One region of the Staphylococcus delphini genome, then DNA from elsewhere that is predicted to be linked to it. Evidence: a T-box and tRNA genes for the amino acid it is inferred to sense, from the RefSeq annotation. Region 1 holds a T-box; the other holds one or more tRNA genes.
What was found. The T-box of region 1 lies ahead of leuS (leucine--tRNA ligase). A T-box ahead of a tRNA ligase gene usually reads a tRNA of that ligase, here a tRNA-Leu.
Positions count from the first base shown of each region.

Region 2: it has a tRNA-Leu gene. The T-box ahead of leuS (leucine--tRNA ligase) is inferred to sense a tRNA for this amino acid. The anticodon was not compared.

Region 1 is NZ_LR134263.1:1,243,069-1,249,181, forward strand. It holds gene EL101_RS05950 (MDR family MFS transporter) at 1-666, shown strand, start outside; T-box leader at 736-927, shown strand; gene leuS (leucine--tRNA ligase) at 975-3,389, shown strand; gene EL101_RS05960 (rhodanese-like domain-containing protein) at 3,416-3,727, shown strand; gene EL101_RS05965 (BaiN/RdsA family NAD(P)/FAD-dependent oxidoreductase) at 4,884-6,113, opposite strand, start outside.
Region 2 is NZ_LR134263.1:881,276-887,388, reverse strand. It holds rRNA gene EL101_RS04010 (16S ribosomal RNA) at 1-1,397, opposite strand, end outside; tRNA gene EL101_RS04005 (tRNA-Gly) at 1,532-1,605, opposite strand; tRNA gene EL101_RS04000 (tRNA-Leu) at 1,636-1,718, opposite strand; gene EL101_RS03995 (SprT family protein) at 2,071-2,523, opposite strand; gene EL101_RS03990 (Tex family protein) at 2,516-4,666, opposite strand; gene sigB (RNA polymerase sigma factor SigB) at 4,946-5,716, opposite strand; gene rsbW (anti-sigma B factor RsbW) at 5,691-6,113, opposite strand, start outside.

The DNA of each region.
Region 1 (6,113 bases):
TTTATCGCATTATTTCAATTTAACATGAACTATCAAGCGACGGTTAAACATCAAGAAACGTTGGAAAATGTGGCGCACATTCAAAACAAGAAACATTTCACAGCACTCATTTTATTATGTGTGATGTTTGCGCTATGTTGGATTGCTTATGTTCAATGGCAAACAACTATTGCTTCATTTACGCAAAGTATCGGTATTTCTATGAGTCAATATAGTTTGTTATGGACAGTGAACGGGGTGCTCATTTTAGTCGGGCAACCTTTAATATTACCGATTATTCACCTTATTAAAGGGCAACTGAAAAAGCAACTTTACTTTGGATTAGTTGTATTTATACTGTCATTTTTCGTGACAAGTTTTGCGACATCATTTTCAATCTTCGTTGTTGGGATGGTCATTATGACATTTGCAGAAATGTTCGTTTGGCCTGCTGTACCGACGATTGCTAATAATTTAGCGCCTAAAGGTAGGGAAGGGGTCTATCAAGGCATTGTGAATTCCGCATCAACAGTGGGGAAAGCTTTTGGTCCATTAGTGGGTGGGATACTCGTCGATGTTTTTAATATGCAAATCATGTTTTTATCAATGATAGGTTTACTCGTCATCGCTATGGTATTCCTTTCGATTTATGATAGAAAAGTGGATCCGAAAACGTTATATCGTTAATCACAGTAAATGACACTTGCATCTTTGTACTAAATTGCATAATATAGTAGTTGATTACGAATTAAGCATGTGGTCGTGCTGTACTGGAGTAGTAACTTAAAAGGGTTTCCACAGAGAGTTAGTGGTGGTGCGAACTAACGAAAAACTTTAAGTGAACTTGCCGATAAATAATGAAAAATAAATGACATCTCTTACTATTTGAAATGAAGTGCACTTCTAGGAGTGAATGAGGGTGGTACCGCGGCAAAAGTCGTCCCTTAGCATATATGAATAGTTTGAGGTGTCTTTTTATGAATGAGGAGGATTTAATTGTGAGTTACAATCATCAAGAAGTCGAAAAAAAGTGGCAAACGTATTGGTTAGAAAACAAGACGTTTAAAACAGAAGATAATATCGGGCAGAAGAAATTTTATGCGTTAGATATGTTCCCTTATCCATCAGGTGCAGGGTTACATGTGGGGCATCCAGAAGGTTATACAGCAACAGACATTTTGTCACGTTATAAGCGTATGCAAGGTTACAATGTGTTACATCCAATGGGTTGGGATGCGTTTGGCTTACCTGCTGAACAGTATGCCCTTGATACTGGAAATGACCCGGCGGAATTTACAAAACGTAACATTCAAACATTTAAACGTCAAATTCAAGAGCTCGGTTTTAGTTATGACTGGGATCGTGAAGTGAGTACGACAGACCCTGAATATTATAAATGGACACAATGGATTTTTATTCAACTTTATAAAAAAGGGTTAGCTTATATTGATGAAATTCCAGTGAACTGGTGTGAAGCGTTAGGTACTGTCCTATCTAATGAAGAAGTGGTCGATGGTGTATCAGAACGTGGGGGCTACCCAGTGGTTCGACGCCCGATGAAACAATGGGTATTGAAAATTACAGAATATGCAGATCGTTTACTTGAAGACTTAGATACACTTGATTGGCCCGAATCGATTAAAGACATGCAACGTAACTGGATTGGTCGTTCTGAAGGGGCGAAAGTGAACTTTAAAGTCGAAAATATCGATACACCGATTGAAGTATTTACCACACGTCCAGATACGATTTACGGCGCAACATTTTTAGTGTTAAGTCCTGAACATGCTTTAGTGAACCGAATTACGACATCGCAACAATATGAAAAAGTGAAACATTATCAAGACGAAGCAGCGAAAAAATCTGACTTAGAACGAACAGATCTGGCAAAAGAAAAAACAGGTGTCTTCACCGGGGCTTATGCGATTCATCCATTTACAGGTGAGCAAGTACCTATTTGGATTGCTGATTATGTGTTAGCCTCATATGGGACAGGGGCTGTGATGGCCGTTCCAGCACATGATGAAAGAGACTATGAATTTGCGACAACATTTGATTTACCAATTGTGACAGTCATTGAAAACGATGCAGACACACCTTATTACATAGGTGACGGTGCACATGTTCAGTCTGGTGAATTAGACGGTCTAAACAATGAAGCGGCGATTGCAAAAGCGATTGAACTACTAGAAGCAAAAGGTCTTGGAGAAAAGAAAGTGAATTATAAACTCCGTGACTGGTTATTTAGTCGTCAACGTTACTGGGGTGAACCGATTCCGATTATTCATTGGGAAGATGGCTCAATGACAACGGTACCGGAAAACGAATTACCATTATTACTGCCTAAAACAGATGAAATCAAGCCTTCAGGTACAGGTGAATCACCACTTGCGAATATTGATGATTTTGTGAATGTTGTTGATCCTGAAACAGGTATGAAAGGTCGCCGTGAAACGAATACAATGCCACAATGGGCGGGTAGCTGTTGGTATTACTTGCGTTATATCGATCCTAAAAATGATCAAATGTTAGCTGACCCCGAAAAGCTTAAACATTGGTTGCCAGTCGACCTTTATATCGGCGGTGTTGAACATGCTGTATTGCACTTATTATATGCACGTTTCTGGCATAAAGTGCTTTATGATTTAGGTGTTGTGCCTACATCTGAGCCTTTCCAAAAATTATTCAACCAAGGTATGATTTTAGGTGAAGGTAACGAAAAAATGAGTAAATCAAAAGGTAATGTGGTGAATCCAGACGATATCGTTCGTTCACACGGTGCAGACACTTTACGTTTATATGAAATGTTTATGGGACCATTAGAAGCTTCAATTGCATGGAGTGAAAATGGTTTAGATGGTTCACGTCGCTTCTTAGATCGTGTATGGCGTTTGTTTGTCACTGAAGACGGTCAACTTACGGATAAAGTGGTTGAAGGTGACACAGCAGCATTGCAAACGGTTTACCATCAAACAGTTAAAAAGGTCACTGAAGACTTCGAATCATTAAGCTTCAATACGGCGATTAGTCAATTGATGGTCTTTATTAATGAATGTTATAAAGCTGACACCATTTCTAAAGCCTATGCAGAAGGATTTGTGAAAATGTTAGCACCTATCGCCCCACATATCGGCGAGGAATTATGGTCTATTTTAGGACATGATACAACGATTACTTATCAACCATGGCCAAGTTTCGATCCATCGTTATTAGAAGAAGATGTGGTTGAAATCGTCGTTCAAGTGAATGGTAAAGTCCGTGCTAAAATCGAAATTCCAAAAGATATGAGTAAAGCGGATATGGAAGCGACAGCGTTAGCCAATGACAACATTAAAGCTGCCATTGAGGGTAAAGATGTTAAGAAAGTCATTGCAGTTCCACAAAAATTGGTGAATATTGTCGCGAAATAAAGATGAATAAGGGAGCGTAGAGGATAATGAAAGAGATTAGTACAAATGAATTAAAAGAGATTATTTTAAGTTCAGAACCAGTCCATATTGTCGATGTACGCGAAGATGAAGAAGTAGCAATGGGGATGATTCCTGACGCAGAACATATTCCGATGAATGAGATTCCGGATCATGTGGATGATTTCAAAAAGGACACGACGTACTACATTGTGTGTGCTGGCGGTGTGAGAAGTGCGAAAGTGGTTGCGTTTTTGAATGATCATGGGATTGATGCGGTGAATGTTGAAGGTGGTATGCGTGCTTGGGGCGATGAAGGGTTAGAGTTTAAGCGTATTTAAGATTTGATGATGCACTGTTATTGTTGTGTGGGAGACCATACGATGATAACAGTGTTTTTTGTTTTGTTGTTTGGTGAACATTTCGGTTACATTTGGGTGTGTTTGTAGGTTGTTGAACATTTCGGTTACATTTGAGTGTGTTTGTAGGTTGTTGAACATTTCGGTTACATTTGAGTGTATTTGTAGGTTGTTGAACATTTTAGTTGCATTTGGTGTGTTTTGTAGGTTGCTGACCTGTGCTGCGCTTTCCTAGGGGCTGACCCTTCAACTAAATTCGGCTGGATTAAAGCATACACTTGATGGAGGCCGAATTGGATTTTCCGGGCCAGCTGATCCCTCAGGAGTCTTGCACGGTCTTGCAATCTTTGTAGTTTTTAAAGCAAAATGTAACAGAATAAAAAGTGTTTTTATCCCAATTTCCAACACGCTCACCACATCATATCTTTTTTTGAGGGAGGAGAAGGGAGAGAGTGGAGCTAAATTGATGAGTTTATAGCTGTTTAAGATTGCTGACCTGTGCTGCGCTGTCCTAGGGCTGACCCTTCAACTAAATTCGGCTGGATTAAAGCATACACTTGATGGAGGCCGAATTGGATTTTGGGAGCAGTACAGAAATCTCATGTGCAACAAAGATTTCGTTGTACTGCCCCCGCAAGGCTGACTAGACTTCTCAACAGCAAAAGCATTGAGAAGTCAGACAGCTACTGCGTTAAACAGTAGCCACTCTCATAATTCAATGATTTGATTTTGCTTTTAACTTTCCCCTCGGGAGTCTTGCACGGTCTTGCAATCTGTGGGGTGTGGGGGAACAAGCACCAACACAAACTATCAAAAACACATGTAACTTCACACGCTCACCGCATTATATCTTTTTTGAGGGAGGAGAAGGGAGAGAGTGGAGCTAAATTGATGTGCACATGGTAGGGAGAAGGTGAACTGTCTACATCTTGCGCGGTCTTGCAATCTGTGGGGTGTGGGAAAAACAATTACCAATACAAACTATCATAAGCCACTTATCTTAATATAGCTCTTTGTGCGCGTTGAGACGGCCAAATGCGGAGGTTAATGATGTTAACATTTGAATGGATACATCAATCAAAACCCCCAGCTCGTTATCAATTTGAGGTGGGGGAATGTTGTGTGATAGGGTTAATTTTTATTCTGCAAAGCCGGCGAAGTAACCTGCGACGTACCCTGTAACAAGGGCGCTTGTAATGTTATAACCGCCTGTATATCCATGAATATCCAATACTTCACCACATAAATATAGGCCAGGTGTGATTTTGGATTCCATAGTCGTGGGTACGATTTCTTTGATTGAAACGCCGCCACCGGTTACGAAAGCTTTTTCTAACGGTAATGTGCCATAGACTTCAAAAGTAAATGCTTTGAATTGATGTGCGAGTGTAGTCAGTTGTTGTGCGCTGATATGATGATACGTCGTTTCAAACGGAATATCGGCGCTTTCAATCATCAGTGTTAAGTAGCGTTCTTCAATCAACCCTTTGAGTGCATTTTTAATATACTTATCGGGTTGTGATTTGAGCTGTTGCGTGATTTTTTGTTTGAGTGCTTCTTCATTGATTTCAGGAAAGGCATCAATTTGCATTTGAATGTTTTGTTGCTTCTGACTTTTTTGCTCTTGATAAATAAACTGACTACATCTCAGTGCGGCAGGGCCACTAATACCGAAATGCGTAAACAGCATGTCCATTTGATGGGTAATACGTTTTTTGCCATTTTTCTTTAAAACGGACAAGCCGACATTTTTTAAACTCAACCCTTTAAGTGACTGATTTTTAATAAAGGGTGCGTTTGATTTAATCGGCACTTCTGTAGGGAACAGTTCTGTAATGTGGTGACCTAATGATTGTGCAAAGCGATAGCCATCACCCGTTGATCCAGTATGGGGGACACTTGTGCCACCTGTCGCAATGATGACTGTTTTTGCTTCATACGTATCACCATTTTGGAGTTGGACTTGGAAATGGTCTGCCTCCACTTTTTTCACACCCACGACAGTTTGTTCTTCCTTGACTATAACTTTATTTTGTTTCAATTCACGAATCAATGCATCAAGTACATCTTGTGACTGATTTGATACAGGGAACATACGACCATGATCTTCCTCTTTTAATGCAACACCCCGCGATTCAAAAAAATCGATAATGGATTGGTTATCGAAAATTGAAAAAGGACTGTATAAGAACTTTCCATTTCCAGGGATGTGTTGAATAATTTCAGCATAGGGCAAGTTGTTGGTCACATTACAACGTCCCCCGCCGGATATTTTTAATTTACGTCCTAAACCTTTCTTTTTTTCTAACAGGAGTACGGATTGTCCGTTTTGACTTGATGAAATGGCAGCCATTAATCCACTCGGCCC
Region 2 (6,113 bases), 360 kb from region 1:
ACCCGGGAACGTATTCACCGTAGCATGCTGATCTACGATTACTAGCGATTCCAGCTTCATGTAGTCGAGTTGCAGACTACAATCCGAACTGAGAACAACTTTATGGGATTTGCTTGACCTCGCGGTTTCGCTGCCCTTTGTATTGTCCATTGTAGCACGTGTGTAGCCCAAATCATAAGGGGCATGATGATTTGACGTCATCCCCACCTTCCTCCGGTTTGTCACCGGCAGTCAACTTAGAGTGCCCAACTTAATGATGGCAACTAAGTTCAAGGGTTGCGCTCGTTGCGGGACTTAACCCAACATCTCACGACACGAGCTGACGACAACCATGCACCACCTGTCACTTTGTCCTCCGAAGAGGAAAGCTCTATCTCTAGAGTTGTCAAAGGATGTCAAGATTTGGTAAGGTTCTTCGCGTTGCTTCGAATTAAACCACATGCTCCACCGCTTGTGCGGGTCCCCGTCAATTCCTTTGAGTTTCAGTCTTGCGACCGTACTCCCCAGGCGGAGTGCTTAATGCGTTAGCTGCAGCACTAAGGGGCGGAAACCCCCTAACACTTAGCACTCATCGTTTACGGCGTGGACTACCAGGGTATCTAATCCTGTTTGATCCCCACGCTTTCGCACATCAGCGTCAGTTGCAGACCAGAAAGCCGCCTTCGCCACTGGTGTTCCTCCATATCTCTGCGCATTTCACCGCTACACATGGAATTCCACTTTCCTCTTCTGCACTCAAGTTTTCCAGTTTCCAATGACCCTCCACGGTTGAGCCGTGGGCTTTCACATCAGACTTAAAAAACCGCCTACGCGCGCTTTACGCCCAATAATTCCGGATAACGCTTGCCACCTACGTATTACCGCGGCTGCTGGCACGTAGTTAGCCGTGGCTTTCTGGTTAGGTACCGTCAAGATGTGCACAGTTACTTACACATTTGTTCTTCCCTAACAACAGAGCTTTACGATCCGAAGACCTTCATCACTCACGCGGCGTTGCTCCGTCAGGCTTTCGCCCATTGCGGAAGATTCCCTACTGCTGCCTCCCGTAGGAGTCTGGACCGTGTCTCAGTTCCAGTGTGGCCGATCACCCTCTCAGGTCGGCTACGTATCGTCGCCTTGGTAGGCCGTTACCCCACCAACTAGCTAATACGGCGCGGGTCCATCTATAAGTGACAGCAAGACCGTCTTTCACTGTAGAACCATGCGGTTCAACATGTTATCCGGCATTAGCCCCGGTTTCCCGGAGTTATTCCAGTCTTATAGGTAGGTTACCCACGTGTTACTCACCCGTCCGCCGCTAACGTCAAAGGAGCAAGCTCCTTATCTGTTCGCTCGACTTGCATGTATTAGGCACGCCGCCAGCGTTCATCCTGAGCCAGGATCAAACTCTCCATAAAAGAAGTAAGCTTGATATAGCTCGTTGATTGTTTAAGTCAATCACTCTTGAAAGTACTTTTGAAGTACTCAAATTATTGGAATTAACGTTGACATATTGTCATTCAGTTTTCAATGTTCATTTCAATTTAATTTATGGAGCGGGTGATGAGAATCGAACTCACAACATCAGCTTGGAAGGCTGAGGTTTTGCCATTAAACTACACCCGCATATTTAATTTTAATTTAAGTAATGGTTGATGCGGCCGAGAGGACTTGAACCTCCACGGGATTTCTCCCACTAGGCCCTCAACCTAGCGCGTCTGCCATTCCGCCACGACCGCTTGGAAAGACGTTTTCGTTTTTTAGAACGATATTTATTATATTATATCGTGTTAGTAGTGTCAACACTTTTTTAATATTTTTTTAATGTTTGTAATCTGTCTTTAACAATCACTTTTTGCGACGTATTTTAGAATACAACATTTCGTCATCATTGTCAAACATCATTTTGAACTGCTTGCAACTTTTTTTGACGACTTTGTTATTATAATCAGTCTCACAAACAATGTCAATACATATCCCCCTATTTTTCTAACTTTTACTCCTCATACAACACATATTACAAAAATAGAATTAAGTTAAAAAAGGCACTATCGCTCACCTTCTTCAGTCAGCATATAGTGCCTCAACAACTTATAAATACCTTTTCAATTTCAAACGACCGCCACATCGACCACACCGCATTTTAACAACATTTACTTTTCTAATGCGAACATAACTACTATGACACGATTGACATTCATATTCATAGTTCGCTCTTGATGCATAGCTTTCGGTCGGTTGACAAAATCTGGGTGCACCTACTTTTTCGGCTAATACTTTAAAATCTCTATCTTTATGTTGATGCCCTCTCCCACTCAGATGCAAAAAGTAGTGACACAATTCATGTTTAATAATATCAACAAGTGCTTGCTCACCAAAATGTTCGTATTGCTTAGGATTAATTTCAATATCATGTGAAATTAGCATATAACGTCCACCCGTTGTACGTAAACGTCGATTAAAGTAAATACGATGTCTAAAAGGGATTCCAAAATGCTCTATTGCAAGTTGTTCAGTAAGTTGCTGCAAAGATTCATTATTCATTTGGATCAATCATTGTCAGAGCAACTTTCCCTTTATTTTCATCAATATTCTCAATCCACACTTCTACAATGTCACCAACACTGACAATGTCCATCGGGTGTTTGACAAACTTTTTAGAGAGTTTTGAAATGTGTACCAAACCGTCTTGCTTAATACCGATATCTACAAAAGCACCAAAATCAACTACATTGCGTACTGTTCCATTCAATTTCATACCTTTCGATAAATCCTCTATGGACAATACATCTGACTTTAATTCAGGTGTTTCATAATCATCACGAGGATCTCGGTTTGGTGTAATTAATGACTTCACGATGTCTTCTAACGTAGGAACACCAATGTTTAGCTGCGTTGCATAACTTGCTATATCCAATGTTGATAATGCTTTGGCTAAAACGGGTGTGCCAATATCTGTAATTTTGAGCTCTAAACTTTCTAATAATTGATAAGTCGCATCATAACTTTCTGGATGAATTGCTGTATTGTCTAACGGTTCTTGACCATTCACAATACGTAAAAACCCGATACTTTGTTCAAACGTTTTTGCACCTAATCGTTTCACTTTATTCAGTTGACGATGATGGGTAATGGCACCGTTTTCTTCACGATACAACACAATGTTATCTGCAATTTGTCGTGATAAACCTGACACATGCTGCAGTAATGTACTCGAAGCTGTATTGACATCCACACCGACTTGGTTAACGGCAGTTTCGACTACAAAGTCAAGTGCAGCATCTAACTCCTTTTGGTTCACGTCATGTTGATATTGTCCAACACCTATCGACTTAGGATCAATTTTAACGAGTTCACTTAAAGGATCTTGTACACGTCTTCCAATCGATACGGCACTCCGCTCTTCCACTTGAAAATCAGGAAATTCAGTACGCGCAATCTCAGACGCAGAATACACGGACGCCCCTGCCTCATTCACAATAATATACTGTACATCAAGTTCATGTTCTTGAATCATACGTGCTACAAACTGTTCCGTTTCACGACTCGCTGTCCCATTTCCTATTGCAATTAAATTAATGTCGAAATCTTTCACCATTTTTAAGAAGATTTTTTCACCTTCAGCCACTTTAGATACAGGTGGATGTGGGTACATCACTGATTTTTCTATAAATGTCCCATACGGATTAATGACTGCGAGTTTACATCCAGTACGAAACGCTGGATCGACGCCTAAAATTTGCTTCCCTTTTAATGGCGGTTGTAACAACAGATTTTTCAAGTTTTCACTAAATAATGTAATCGCTTGTGCTTCTGCGCGCTCTGTTAGATCTGTTCTGATTTCACGTTCAATGGAAGGGAAGATTAAACGTTTCATCGCGTCATCAATCGCTTCTCCTACAATTATTGATAATTCGTTATGACCTTTGACTTCTCGTTTTTTAATATTTTGTGCCAAAGTCGCTTTGTCCATTTCAATTTTGACTTGCAGTATTTTTTCATTTTCACCACGGTTCATCGCTAAAATACGATGATTCGCAACTTGACGGAGAGGTTCTTGATAATCATAATACATTTCAAACACGGCTTTTTCGTCATCAGCGTTTTTCTTTTTCTGTGCTGTCATGAACCCTTCTTTTTGCGTCAACTTTAAAATTTGTCTGCGATATTGCGGATGATCTGCAATTTTTTCAGCAATGATATCCTGCGCACCTTGAATCGCTTCGTCCACTGAGGTTACTTCATCAGTTAAAAACGCCTGTGCTTTCTCCCCTAAGTCAGCGTCTAACTTTTGTCTATAAATCCATTCTGCTAGAGGTTCGAGGCCTTTACGTTTCGCCTCTGTTGCACGCGTCTTTTTCTTTTGCTTATAAGGACGATACAAATCTTCCACACGTTGCAATTTCGTTTGCTGTTGAATGTCACGTCGAAGCTCATCCGTCAGTAATCCTTGTTGTTCAATGCTATGTATCACTTCATCTTTTCGCTTTTGCAACTGTTCCATATAGTGATATTCATCAGCAATTTGTTTGATTTCGACTTCATCTAAACCGCCCGTCACTTCTTTACGGTAACGAGCAATAAAAGGCACAGTATTTTTTTCTTCTAATAATTTCAGTACCGCTTCAATATGTTTAACTGGATACTGATATTGGTTATGTATTGCTTGTACAAAATGATTTGCCAAAAATATTCACCGCTTTCTCAATCTTTTCTTCTATATTTTAACATGTATCCCTAAAAGGATGTCAGTGAGAACGTAAGTGCATGTGGATCATAACCCGTATCAACCATGCTAATATGACGTTGATCATACCTGGAAAGCTCAATATCCGCTCTACCTCACTGATAATGGGCTTAGGATGTCCTCTCTATGTTTAAATCAACGCCACAGATTGCAAAATTCAAGTTGCCAAAAACACAAAAAAGGACCGGAACCCCACATCCCAATCCTTTAATCACACTACTATTTTCTCGCAGCTTCTTGCAATTTCTTTATGGCTGTTCTTTGTAATCGTGAGACATGCATCTGACTTAATCCGATACGTTCTCCCGTTTCTTTTTGACTCAATCCGTCAATAAATGTACATTGAATAATTTCTCTTTCACGATCTGTTAAAATAGGAAGTATTCGTTCTAATATCATTCGCTTCTCAGTCAACTCATAATTGTCATCTTGTTGGCCCATAATATCCAACAATGTCACTGTAGAACCATCTTTATCCGCTTCAATCGAATGGTCGACACTTAAAGCGTTATAACTTTGCCCCATTTCCATTGCTTCTAACACATCTTCATCCGAAACTTCAAGACGTTCTGCAATTTCACTGATTGACGGTGAACGTCCTAATTCATTTGTTAACTCATCGCTCACTTTTTTGATTCTCGGCCCTATTTCTTTAATTCTACGCGGGACGTGGACGCTCCATGTTTTATCCCTTAAGTAGCGCTTAATTTCACCTATGACAGTGGGGACTAAAAAAGCTTCGAATTTTCTATCAAATGATAAATCAAATCGATTAATCGCACCAATCAGCCCTACCATACCAACCTGTACTAAATCTTCGTGATGTGATTGACCTTTTGAGTATTTATAAGCTAAGGATTCGATCAGTTTTTCATAATGTTTCACAAGTTTTTCTTGCGCTTCATCATCCTCATTGTTCTGATACGCTTGAATCCATTGGTTGATTTGTTCAGGTGAAACAGCACTAGCTGATTTCGACTCTTTCGTCATTATTTCGCACCTGCTCTTTTTTGATATACTTAATCATACTAATTGTAACACCTGTCTCTTTATCGACCGTTACTTCATCCATTAAAGATTCGATTAAGAATAAACCGAGTCCCCCTTCTCTCAAGAAATCAATACTTTCATTTTCTTGATATGGACCTAGTTTTTGTTTTGTTTCTTGATAATTAAAACTATCGCCTTGGTCAGACACTACAATTTTAATGCGATCTGATGCGAGTTCAAAACAGACGTGAATGTAGCCTTGTTCTTCTTTATCTTTATAAGCATGTTTCACAGCATTCGTCACTGCTTCACTCACAGCAATTTTAGCGTCTTCAATGTCATCATAATGCGCACCAGCACGTGTAAACACACCTGATAAAGTCAAACGAATTAAACT